DNA from 3 places in the Rhizobium sp. UGM030330-04 genome. Region 1 is predicted to be linked to each of the others. Evidence: riboswitches for the same ligand, from Rfam matches in the RefSeq annotation. Region 1 holds a riboswitch; each other region holds the start of a gene.
What was found. Region 1 has a riboswitch for thiamine pyrophosphate ahead of thiB (thiamine ABC transporter substrate binding subunit). Riboswitches for the same ligand answer to the same signal wherever they lie in the genome.
Positions count from the first base shown of each region.

Region 1 (4,165 bases):
AGGAAAACCCCGCGAGCCTTTCCGGCGGTGAGGCGCGGCGCGCGGCGCTTGCCCGCGTCATGGCGCCGGAACCTGATATCCTGATGCTGGACGAGCCGACCAACCATCTGGACCTGCCCACCATCGAATGGCTGGAAAGCGAATTGCAGCAGTCGCGCAGTGCGCTGGTGCTGATTTCGCACGACCGGCGTTTTCTCGAAAAAGTCTCGACTTCGACCGTATGGCTCGATCGCGGCCAGTCCCGCCGTCTCAATCGTGGCTTTGCCCATTTTGAGGAATGGCGCGACAAGGTGCTGGAAGAGGAAGAACTGGAGCAGCACAAGCTCGGCAAGGCCATCGAACGCGAAGAACACTGGATGCGGTACGGCGTGACCGCGCGGCGCAAGCGCAACATGCGCCGTGTCGGCGAGCTTCAGGCCATGCGCGCCGAATATCGCGGCCACAAGGGGCCGCAGGGTACGGTGCAGGCGACCGTCACCGAAGGCCGCGAGTCCGGCAAGCTGGTCATCGAGGCAGAGGCCATCACCAAGGCTTATGGCGAGCGCGTGATCGTCTCGCCGTTTTCGCTGAGGGTGCATCGCGGCGATTGCATCGGTCTCGTTGGACCGAATGGCGCGGGCAAAACCACGCTTTTGAAGATGCTTACCGGCCAGCTTGAGCCTGATAGCGGTGTGGTGAAGCTTGGCACCAACCTGGAGATCGCGACGCTCGACCAGAAGCGCGAGGAGCTCAATCCCAACGATACGCTCGCGCATTACCTGACGGATGGCCGGGGTGACAATCTGCTGGTGAATGGGGAAGTGAAGCACGTAACGGGCTACATGAAGGACTTCCTGTTCCAGCCGGAACAGGCCCGCACGCCGATCCGTAATCTTTCGGGTGGCGAACGCGCCCGGCTTATTCTGGCGCGCATCCTGGCGCGGCCGACCAATCTTCTGATCCTCGACGAGCCGACCAACGATCTCGATATTGAAACGCTCGATCTGCTTCAGGAGATCGTTGCGGGTTTTTCCGGCACGGTCATTCTGGTCAGCCACGACCGTGATTTTCTCGACCGCACCGTCACCTCCACCATTGCGCCGGCCAATCCGGACCAGCCGGATGGGCGCTGGATCGAATATGCCGGCGGCTATTCGGACATGATGGCGCAGCGCAAGGGTGCTGCGGAAGAAAAACGCAAGGCGGAAAAGCAGGAGAAGACAAAGACGGCGTCTTCAGCCGCGCCGTCGCAGGAGCCGGCAAAGGCGAAGGGCAAGCTTTCCTTCAAGCAGAAATTCGCGCTCGAAAATCTGCCGAAGGAGATGGAAAAGGCTCAGGGCGAAATCGCAAAACGCGAACAGCGCATGGCCGATCCGGCGCTTTTTACCAAGGACCCGGCCACCTTCAACATGCTGGCGCAGGAGATGTCGAAACTGCGCGAAAAGCTGGAGGCCATGGAAGAGGAATGGCTGGAACTGGAGATGCTGCGCGAGGAACTGGAAGGCTGAAGACGATGGTCTTTTGCTGATTGAAACCGCATCCACCTTTGACAGGGAGGCGGAATTGCCGTTTCCTGTGCCGGTTCGGAGGAGTTCACACCATGCGCATGATCTTCGTCAACCTGCCCGTCAAGAACATCGAGACATCGAAAAACTTCTTCACGGCGCTCGGTTTCAGCTTCAACCCGGAATATTCGGATGACCGCACGCTCTGCATGATCGTGGAGGAGAACATCTTCGTGATGCTTCTTCAGGAGGAGCGTTTTCGCGATTTCATCAATGGCGATATCGCTGATGCCAAGCGCAGCACCGAAGTTCTGACCTGTCTTTCCGCCGGAAGCCGCGACGAAATAGACCGGATGATTGCAACGGCGCTTGCCTCTGGAGGCAGTGGCTGGAAACCCGTTCAGGACCACGGCTTCATGTATGCCGGAAGTTTTCAGGATCCCGACGGCCATGTGTGGGAACTGGTGCACATGACGGGACAGGGCTGACCTTAGCCACCTTGCCAATCGCAAACGGCGGGACTAAACCATCATCTTGATCTAACGGGGTGTCTTCTGTTCTCGCGGGCAGAAGGCTGAGAGGCTTGCCAACCCGAAGAACCTGATCCGGTTCATACCGGCGGAGGGATTAGACGGCTTTAAGGCAAGCGGCTATTTCCCTATCGTTTTTGAGGAGATACCCGTGCGCCGTCGTCTTTTCCTGAATTCCCTCGTTGCCGCCTCGCTGTTTCTGCCCGGTTTCGCCGCTGCGCAGGACAGGCAGGAACTGACCGTCTACACCTATGAAAGCTTCGTTTCCGAATGGGGTCCCGGCCCCAAGGTGAAGGAAGCCTTCGAGAAGGTGTGCGGTTGCACGGTCAATTTCGTGGGTGTTGCGGATGGCGTGGCGCTGCTGAACCGCCTGAAGCTGGAAGGCGCGGGGTCCAAGGCCGATGTCGTCGTCGGTCTCGATACCAATCTCGTGGCGGAGGCGAAGCAGACGGGGCTTTTTGACGCCAGCGGCATTGATGCATCGGCGGCCAGGGTGCCGGGCGGTTACAGGGACGATGTGTTCGTGCCCTATGATTACGGGCATTTCGCCGTCGTCTATGATACGCAGGCCGTGAAGAACCCGCCGACGAGCCTGAAAGAGCTGGTGGAAGGCGATCCCTCGCAGAAGATTGCCATTCAGGACCCGCGCACCTCCACGCCCGGGCTCGGCCTGCTTTTGTGGGTAAAATCGGTTTATGGCGACAAGGCGCCGGAGGCATGGGTAAAGCTCAGGAAGCGTATTCTCACCGTGACGCCTGGCTGGTCGGAATCCTACGGTCTCTTCACCAAGGGTGAGGTACCGATGGTGCTTTCCTACACCACCTCGCCCGCCTATCACATGGTCGCCGAAAAGTCGGACCGTTATCAGGCCGCCGCCTTTTCCGAAGGACATTACATCCAGATCGAGGTGTCCGGCCTTCTCAAAAACGCACCAAACAAGGAGCTGGCAAAGCAGTTCCTCGCTTTCACGCTCACATCGGGCTTTCAGGATGCGATTCCGCAGAACAATTGGATGATGCCGGTTGCGGCAACCTCGGCACCTTTGCCGGAGGCGTTTTCCAAACTCGTGGTGCCGCAGAAGACTTTCCTGATGGACCCGGAAGAGGTGGCCAAGAACCGCAAGGCCTGGATTGAAGAGTGGCTGGCGGCCATGAGCATGAACTGACGAAGAGGCACGCCCGCGCATGATGCTGCGTCGTGATTACCGGCGGTCGATCATTTTCGGGACGGCGGCTTTTGCCGCCGTTTTCCTGTTCATGGCGCTCGCCGTTTTTGCGCTGCTGTCTTTTGACACGGGTGCATCCGCTGCCGGTATCATCGATACCTACACGCTGCGCATCCTGCGCTTCACGCTTTATCAGGCGATGCTTTCCACCCTTTTGTCCATTGTTCTCGGCCTGCCCGTAGCTCTGGCGCTTGCCCGGCGGAGAGAGTTTCCGGGAAGAATCTGGATCATCCGGCTGCTGGCGGTGCCGATGGGCCTGCCGGTGATTGTTGGCGCCTTCGGCATCATCACCATCTGGGGCAGGCAGGGTATCGTGAATACCGCCCTCGTTTTTGCCGGCGTGGACGAGCCCTTCAGCATTTATGGCCTCTCCGGCATTCTTATCGCCCATGTGTTTTTTAATTTGCCGCTTTGCGTGCGGCTGATGCTGGCGGGGCTGGAGCGCATTCCCGGCGAATACTGGCGCATGGCGGCAAGCCTTGGCATGGGGCCGGTCTCGGTGTTCCGTTTCATCGAATGGCCGGCGATCTCGCGGCTTGTTCCGGGTATTGCCGGGCTCGTGTTCATGCTGTGCGCGACCAGCTTCACGCTCGTGCTTCTCCTGGGCGGCGGGCCGGCGGCGACGACGCTGGAGGTGGCGATCTATCAGGCGCTGCGGTTCGATTTCGATCCACAGCGGGCGATTGTGCTTTCCGTCCTGCAGATTGTCCTCACCGCAGTCCTGCTCGGTCTCCTGGCATTTCTGCCATCGCCGGAAGCGGAGATTTCCTCGCTTGGTCGTCTCATCCGTCGTTTCGATGGCAAGAGCGTCAATGCGCGTCTCTGGGACGGGGTGGCGATCGGTTTTGCAATTCTGCTGGTCGGTTTGCCGCTCGTCGCCATAGCCGTCTCGGGTTTGACGGCCGATCTGCCGCGTCTCGTCACTG
Region 1 covers NZ_QKML01000003.1:196,378-200,542, forward strand. The annotation lists gene N434_RS06060 (ABC-F family ATP-binding cassette domain-containing protein) at 1-1,487, shown strand, start outside; gene N434_RS06065 (VOC family protein) at 1,580-1,972, shown strand; TPP riboswitch at 2,018-2,128, shown strand; gene thiB (thiamine ABC transporter substrate binding subunit) at 2,166-3,179, shown strand; gene thiP (thiamine/thiamine pyrophosphate ABC transporter permease ThiP) at 3,199-4,165, shown strand, end outside.

Region 2 (4,165 bases), on a different contig from region 1:
GCATGCGCAAGTGCCGCGTCGATGAAGCCTTTTTCTTTCGCGATACGGATCAGCCAATCATAATGATCGAAGAATTCGTTTCGTAATTTCTCGCTCTTAACGAGCTTTTCAAATGTGTATTTCTGCAATTTCCATATTCCATGATAGGAATATGCCGGTATTCATAATATAAATTCATTTCACGTCTCAGCATATTGAGTTGATATTCAAGTTTTTAGATTGGTAGCTTTGCGTATTGAAGAGCTTTTTCCAGTGCCTCCTTTTTGTTCTCAATGTCGTATCCATCGCCGTAGTGCATCGAATGGGATTTGGTGTTGGTGTGCCCGAGAATTGAATCCTTGAGGGTGTCATTCGCCCCGCTCCTGCGAAGCCAATCAGCCATGTTGTGGCGGAAGCTGCCGAAGCCCTTCCCCTTTCCCGGCGTCATCTTTCTGAAATAGTCGGACATCGCACAGTTGACCTGAGTTGGTCCTTCATTCGTATGGAAAATGGTAAAGCCGTTGGGGAATTCACGCATGGCGGCAAGCGCATCACCAATTAGCGGGACATCTCTATGACGCGCCCCTCCCCGCTTGACCTTGCCGCGAAGTTCATTGGGGCGAATGGAAATGTATGGATCAGACGCATCCAGATGGATATCGGCGGGGGTTAGAAGCGCGAGTTCCTTCGCGTTCGCACCTGTGCACATCCCAATGCGGATAAGAGCTTTGATTTCAGGTCGTGCCCCTGATGTCTTCAAGCCTTCCGTAACTGCTGCTATCTCCGCAGCGGTGAGCGGCGCTCGTTTGCCATCGTCTTCGTAGCCAGAAATTCTGATGCCCGCGAAAGGATTCTCCTTCCCTTCGTATTCCTCATCAAAGACGGTCTCTAAGATCACACCGAGCCAGCTAATCTTCTTATTAGCTTCGTTGCTTAAAAACTCGCCGGTATCGATCTTTTCCTTCAGAATTTTGCGGTACTTTTTCACATCGTTCTTGGTGATCTTCAACACGTCAGTGTCCCCCATCGCCGCGATGTAATCTTCGGTCTTAACTTCGTAACGCCGCCAAAAACGCTTCGTCTGAAGCTCGTTCTTGCCCTTAACTTTCTCAGACGAAAGAGCTTTGAACTTCTCGAAAGCATCTGCCCAAGAGAGCGGCGGCATCTCCATCGCGCCGACTAAAGCAGCAGTCTGCACAACATTTGGAGTCGGCATAACAGCACGGACATCCACGATTTCGCTGATACGCTCTATCAACTGATCAACAGTTTGTTCGGAGACTGCCGTATGCGGTTCGTACTTTGCGGTGAGCTTCTCAGCGGTTGCTTTGACACGCTTGTAGTCAACGTGAGCCTCATCAGGCAGGCGCTCATCATCGAAGAGCGGCAAGATTTCCGCGATGTGACCGGCGACACGCTTCTTCGCCGTCCCTAAATCTCGTGTCCTCAATGAGCGCCAAATTTGGCGTTTCGTCGTGGACTTCCGCAATCGCGTAGGGATGTTGACGCAGAAATAGTAATAGCCGTTCTGCCGTCTGTGTAAGTAATTTTGCGCGATCATATATTGAAACCCGATCAACGAAACTAAAAGAAACCTCCTTTTGGTTGACTCTCTTATAGCGCCTTCCGTGAATATTCGTCAACTATAAATTTCGAATTGACGAAAATTATGCTTTCAACTTGCTTTAAAAACAAAACAACTATTGCAAAATATTTTGGAAACATCTTATCTTTTTGATTATGTTTTGATTTTGAATTAGGCGATTTGCCGGGATTATTAGCAATTCTATTGGCAATTTTTCGCTGCGGCGATTCAGAGGCAGGCATTTGAAGAAGAACATTTGACATGAGTTTTGAATTCTCCTATGAAATCAATCTCTTCCGAGGGGTGTGCTACGGCACTGAGACGGCATTGCGCCGAACCCTTATATACCTGATCCGGGTCATGCCGGCGTAGGAACGGAAACTGTCGCACCCTTCAGGCGCTGCCCTTTCTCTTCTCCGCTTTGCCTGATCTCCGAGATTGTCACATCTGGAGACGAATGATGATGCTGAAACCTTCCGCCCTTCGCACACGGTGCGTCTGCGTCTGAGGTCCGGCTCATGCGTGCTACCCATGCGCTGAACGGTGTCGGTCTTCTGCTGGTTTTCTGGCAGGCGGGAACGTGGCTGTTTTCGCCGCCCCGCTATATCCTGCCGTCGCCCACCGATGTTGCCGGCGCTTTCTGGCGTCAGCCCGGCTTCCTGTTCGGGCAGGCACTGGTAACGCTCGGTGAAATGGCGCTCGGGCTCGCGGCGGGCATCGCCGCCGGTATTCTCGTTGCCTTCACGATTGCCGCCGTCCCGCGCCTCGGCCGCCTCGTCTGGCCCATGGTTCTGGTGCTGCAGGCCTTTCCGGTCTTCGTGCTCGCCCCCATCCTCGTCCTCTGGTTCGGTTTCGGCATGGCCTCGAAAGTGGTGATGACGGCGATCATCATCTTCTTTCCCGTCGCCTCCTCCTTCACCGATGGCCTTAACCGCACGGATCGCGCCATTCTCGACGCCGCCTCGCTGACGGAGGCGAGCCACTGGCAGATCCTAATCCGGCTGCGCGTACCGCTGGCGTTGCCATCGTTCATTTCCGGGCTGAGGGTGGCCGCCCCGCTCGCCCCGCTGGGCGCCGTCATTGGCGAATGGGTGGGTGCTTCGGCGGGGCTCGGTTTCGTCATGATCCAGTCCAATGCCCGCATGCAGACTGACACGATGTTTGCCGCCATGGCCATTCTTGCCGTCATGGCGGTGCTGCTGCGGCTCATCGTCGACCGGGCGACCGCCAATCTGGCCCCCTGGGCCAAGGAAACAGAACATACCATTCCTCTCAGATATTTACGGAGACTTTCGGCACCATGAAACGAACGCTTCTTTCCCTCGTCGTCGCGGCAGCAGGCGCATTTGCTCCCATGCAATCACAGGCCGCCGACAAGCTTACCGTATTGCTCGAATGGTTCGTGAACCCCGATCATGCGCCGATGGTGATCGCGAAAGAACGCGGCCTGTTTGCCGATGCCGGGCTGGAGGTGGAACTGGTGCCGCCAGCCGACCCTTCCGCCGTGCCGCGACTCGTCTCGGCAAAACAGGCCGACATCGGCGTGCATTACCAGCCGAACCTCTATCTCGATCACGATGCCGGCCTGCCGCTCGTGCGTTTCGGCACGCTGGTGGAAACCCCACTCAACACTGTCACGGTTCTCGCCGATGGGCCAATCAAAAGCCTGAAGGACCTGAAGGGCAAGAAGGTCGGTTTTTCCGTTTCCGGTTTTGAAGATGCGATGCTGAAGCGCATGCTGGAAAAGGACGGCCTGGCGAAGGATGATGTCGAACTCATCAACGTCAATTTCTCGCTCTCGCCGTCGCTGATCGCCGGCAAGGTGGATGCGACACTCGGCGGTTTCCGCAATTTCGAACTGACGCAGATGAAGCTTGAAGGCCATGAGGGCCGCTCGTTCTTCCCGGAAGAACATGGCGTGCCGGCCTATGACGAGCTGATCTTCGTCACGCACCGCGATCTCGTAAAAGACAACCGCCTGCTGCGTTTCCTCTCCGCCGTGGAGCAGGCCGCGATCTTCATCACCAACCACCCGCAGGAATCCTGGCAGCTTTTCATCAAGGCCTATCCGAACCTTGACGATGCGCTGAACAAGCAGGCCTTTTTCGACACGTTGCCGCGCTTCGCCAAGCGTCCCGCCGCACTCGACCGCGCGCGCTACGACCGCTTCGGTGCCTTCATGCAGGAGATGCAACTGATCAAGCAGGCACCGAAGGCGGACGATATCGCCGTGGAGCTGCAGCAGCCATGACGACGAATTTCCCGACAGCGGCAAAAGCCGCCGAGATTCTGGAGCGGGTGCGCAAGACGCGCCCGCGCGTGCATTGCCTGATGAACACAGTGGTGCAGAAATTCACCGCCGACGGCATCACCGTCGTCGGTGGCATTCCCTCGATGACCACCTCGCTCGAGGAAATCGAGAGTTTCGTCACCAAGGCGGATGCATTGACCGTCAATCTCGGCACGCTGGATGCCGAGCGGCGCAAGGTCATCCGGCTGGCGATCGAGATCGCCAATGCATCCGGCAAGCCGTGGATCGTCGACCCCGTCCATTGCGATTATTCGCCATCCCGTCTGGAGTTTGCCCGCGAACTCATCGCA
Region 2 covers NZ_QKML01000016.1:26,528-30,692, reverse strand. The annotation lists gene N434_RS21820 (hypothetical protein) at 1-128, opposite strand, end outside; gene N434_RS21815 (DUF6538 domain-containing protein) at 215-1,540, opposite strand; TPP riboswitch at 1,854-1,956, shown strand; gene N434_RS21810 (ABC transporter permease) at 2,083-2,868, shown strand; gene N434_RS21805 (ABC transporter substrate-binding protein) at 2,865-3,815, shown strand; gene N434_RS21800 (hydroxyethylthiazole kinase) at 3,812-4,165, shown strand, end outside.
Region 2: another riboswitch for thiamine pyrophosphate. It lies ahead of N434_RS21810 (ABC transporter permease); the one in region 1 lies ahead of thiB (thiamine ABC transporter substrate binding subunit).

Region 3 (4,165 bases), 160 kb from region 1:
GCGCGACAGCGCATCATCCCGCACCTGTGCCGCCGGATGGCCCTTGGCAAGGTCGGCGGCATGGGCGGCGATCTTGTAGGTGATAACGCCGACCTTCACATCGTTACGATCCGGCAGGCCGAGATGTTCCTTGGGCGTGACGTAGCAGAGCATCGCCGTGCCAAACCAGCCGATCATCGCCGCCCCGATGCCGGACGTAATGTGGTCGTAACCGGGCGCGATATCGGTGGTCAGCGGCCCAAGTGTATAAAATGGCGCCTCGCCGCAGGTCTTCAGCTGCTTGTCCATGTTTTCCTTGATCTTGTGCATCGGCACATGGCCGGGGCCTTCGATCATCACCTGGCAGTCCTTCGCCCAGGCGATCTGCGTCAGCTCCCCCAGCGTTTCCAGCTCGGCGAACTGCGCCGCATCATTGGCGTCGGCGATCGAGCCGGGACGCAAGCCATCGCCCAGCGAGAAGGAGACGTCATAGGCGCGGCAGATGTCGCAAATTTCCTCGAAATGCTCATAGAGAAAGCTTTCGCGATGATGATGCAGACACCACTTGGCCATGATCGACCCACCGCGCGAGACGATGCCGGTAACGCGGTTGACGGTGAGCGGAATGTAATGCAGCCGCACGCCGGCATGGATGGTGAAATAATCCACGCCCTGCTCCGCCTGCTCGATCAGGGTGTCGCGAAACACCTCCCAATTCAGATCCTCGGCAATGCCGTTGACCTTTTCCAGCGCCTGATAAAGCGGCACCGTGCCGATCGGCACCGGCGAATTGCGGATGATCCATTCCCGGATATTGTGGATATTGCGCCCGGTCGAAAGGTCCATGACGGTATCCGCACCCCAGCGGATCGCCCAGACCATCTTCTCCACCTCCTCTGCCATGGAGGAAGTGACGGCGGAATTGCCGATATTGGCGTTGATCTTAACGAGAAAATTGCGGCCGATGATCATCGGCTCGAGTTCCGGGTGGTTGATATTGGCGGGGATGATGGCCCGACCCGACGCCACTTCCTGCCGAACGAATTCCGCCGTCACGTAGTCAGGGATATGCGCGCCAAAGCTTTCGCCGTCGCGCACCAGCTTCTCCTTGGCCGCCTCGCGCCCGAGATTTTCGCGGATGGCGATGAATTCCATTTCCGGGGTGATGATGCCGGCCCGCGCATAGGCAAGCTGTGTCACCGCCTTGCCGGCCGTCGCCCTGAGTGGCTGGTGGCGCACAGAAAATTCGGGCGTCAGGCGCTCGCCGGTGGCAAAGCCGTTATCCTCCGGCTTAACGTGTCGGCCCTCGTAAGCCTCGACATCACCGCGTGCCACAACCCAGTCGTAACGCAGACGCGGCAGACCCTTTTCAATCAGAACGGAGTGCGTGGGATCAGTATAGGGACCGGAGGAATCATAGACCGTTACCGGCGGTTCGCCCGCCGTCGGGTGGACGGCGATCTCGCGCATCGGCACGCGGATATGCGGATGTAAAATTCCTGGTTTGTGGATTTTCGTGGAGGCGGCATGCGGCCCGGTGGTGACCGACAGCGGGATAGTCTTGGCAGCGATATTCATCTTGAGGCTCCAAAGTTTGACAGTGGAGACCCAGTTCGAGCCGGAATGATGGAAAATACCTGACTGCCGACACGAAACGCCATGCGCCCGCCCGACATCAGGTCTTTGCACCGTCCCTACGCCAGTATGAACTGGATCAGGTTCAACGGGTCACTGCGCATGAAAGCAGAATCTCAGCCCCTTGACGGGACACCCCTGGTGAATGGCCACAGCAAAAAACACCGCCCGGCTTTTGTCAAGGCTGCCGATCACCGCTTGGCAAAGGTGCGGGAATGGCGCATGCTGCCGTTAGTTGTAATTAACCTAACGGTTTAGGTGAATATTATCGTTTGCCACGTAACGATAAGCACAAACTATGCAGATATGAAATTTATGGGAGATACGTCGGAATGAACGCGACTATACGTGAAATACTGGCCAAATTCGGCCAGCTTCCAACCCCGGTCGATACGATTGCAGATGAAGCCGATCTTTATGCGGCAGGCCTTTCTTCCTTTGCATCGGTGCAACTGATGCTGGGAATCGAAGAAGCTTTCGACATCGAATTTCCCGATAACCTGCTGAACCGCAAGTCCTTCGCCAGCATCAAGGCCATTGAAGACACCGTTAAGCTTATTCTGGATGGTAAAGAGGCTGCCTGATGAACGTGACCGTTGCGCCGCAGGATGAAACTCTGTCCGCGCGCGCGGGCCGTGTCGCGGCCATTGCCGCCAGACATGCGGACGAGGTGGATGTCACCGGCCGCTTCCCTGAGGAGGCTGTCGATGCCTTGAGGCAGGAACGCCTGCTGGGCATCCAGATCCCCTCCTCGCTCGGCGGCGAAAGCGCTTCCCTGCAGCAAATCGCCGATATCTGCGCCCGGCTCGGCCAGGCCTGTTCGGCAACCGCAATGATTTTCGCCATGCATCACATCAAGCTGTCCAGTCTGGTGGAACACGGCGAGGCTAGCGCATGGCATACGGGCTTCATGCGCCGCATCGCGGGTGAACAGCTTCTGCTCGGCTCCGCCACCACCGAAGGCGGCATCGGCGGCAATCTGCGCAACTCCATCTGCGCTATCGAGGTCGATGGCGACTTCTGCCGGCTGGAAAAGGATGCCACCGTCATTTCCTACGGCAGCAATGCCGATGCGATCCTCATCACCTCGCGCGCCCACAAGGATGCCGCGCCGGCCGATCAGGTGATGACCGTTTTCCTGAAAAACCAGTACACGCTCGAAAAGACCCATGTCTGGGATACGCTCGGCATGCGCGGCACCTGTTCAGACGGCTTCCTGTTCCGTGGCGAGGCGCCGGCGGCACAGATTTTCCCGAAGCCTTTCGCGGAAATCGCCGCACAATCCATGCTTGCAAGCTCACATCTCCTGTGGAGCGCCGTATGGTATGGCATCGCCTCCGACGCGGTGCTGCGCGCGCAATCCTTCGTCAGAGCCGCGGCCCGTAAGTCGCCCGGCACCGCCCCTCCCGGCGCGATCCGCCTTGCCGAGGTTTCCACCAAGCTGCAGGTGGTGAAATCCAACATCATTGCCGGCATCAAGGCTTACGAGGACACCAAGAGCGATCCGGAAAAGCTGATGTCCATGGCCTTTGCTGTTGCCATGAACAATGTGAAGATCTGCTCTTCGGAAACCATTCTTGAGATCATCGACCACGCCATGCTGGTCTGTGGCATCATGGGTTACAAGAACGGCACGCCCTACAGCCTCGGCCGGCATCTGCGCGATGCGCATTCCGCCCGGCTGATGATTTCCAACGACCGTATTCTCGGTAATTCCGCCAATCTCCTGCTGGTTCACAAGCAGGACACCAGCCTCTTGGGATAAGACCATGGACATGCAAACATCGTTTCTCGATCGATTGTTCGAAGAAGGCCTGCTGATTGAAACGGGTGTGGACGGCCTTTATGGACGCAGCGGCCAGTTCGAGGACGTGATTGCCGCATTCGAGCGGCTGATCGACCGCACGGGCGCCGCCGATGGCGCCGAAGCGATCCGTTTTCCGCCCGGCATCAACCGCGCCTACTTCGAAAAAAGCGGCTACATGAAGAGCTTCCCGCAGCTGGCAGGCACGGTTCATTCCTTCTGCGGCTGTGAGCTCGACCATGTCAGCCTGTTGAAGACCATGGATGAGGGCGGCGACTGGACCAAGGACCAGAAAGCAACAGACATCGTGCTGACGCCGGCAGCCTGCTATCCGCTTTATCCGACGATCGCCAAGCGCGGCGCGCTGCCTGCCGGCGGTGGTCTCTATGACATCCAGTCCTATTGCTTCCGCCATGAGCCCTCCAAGGATCCGGCCCGCCAGCAGCTTTTCCGCATGCGCGAATATGTTTGCATGGGCACCGAATCCGACGTCACCGAATTCCGCCAGACCTGGATGGATCGCGGCGTGGAGATGATGAAAGCGGTCGGGCTCGACGTCACCATCGATATCGCCAACGATCCTTTCTTCGGCCGTGCCGGCAAGATGCTCGCCAACAACCAGCGCGATCAGAACCTGAAATTCGAACTGCTGATCCCGGTCACATCGACGACCAATCCGACAGCCTGCATGAGCTTCAACTACCATCAGGATGCCTTCGGCCAGAAATGGGGTCTGAACCTCGCCAA
Region 3 covers NZ_QKML01000003.1:353,323-357,487, reverse strand. The annotation lists gene thiC (phosphomethylpyrimidine synthase ThiC) at 1-1,557, opposite strand, end outside; TPP riboswitch at 1,653-1,764, opposite strand; gene N434_RS06795 (acyl carrier protein) at 1,947-2,198, shown strand; gene N434_RS06790 (acyl-CoA dehydrogenase family protein) at 2,198-3,379, shown strand; gene N434_RS06785 (amino acid--[acyl-carrier-protein] ligase) at 3,384-4,165, shown strand, end outside.
Region 3: another riboswitch for thiamine pyrophosphate. It lies ahead of thiC (phosphomethylpyrimidine synthase ThiC); the one in region 1 lies ahead of thiB (thiamine ABC transporter substrate binding subunit).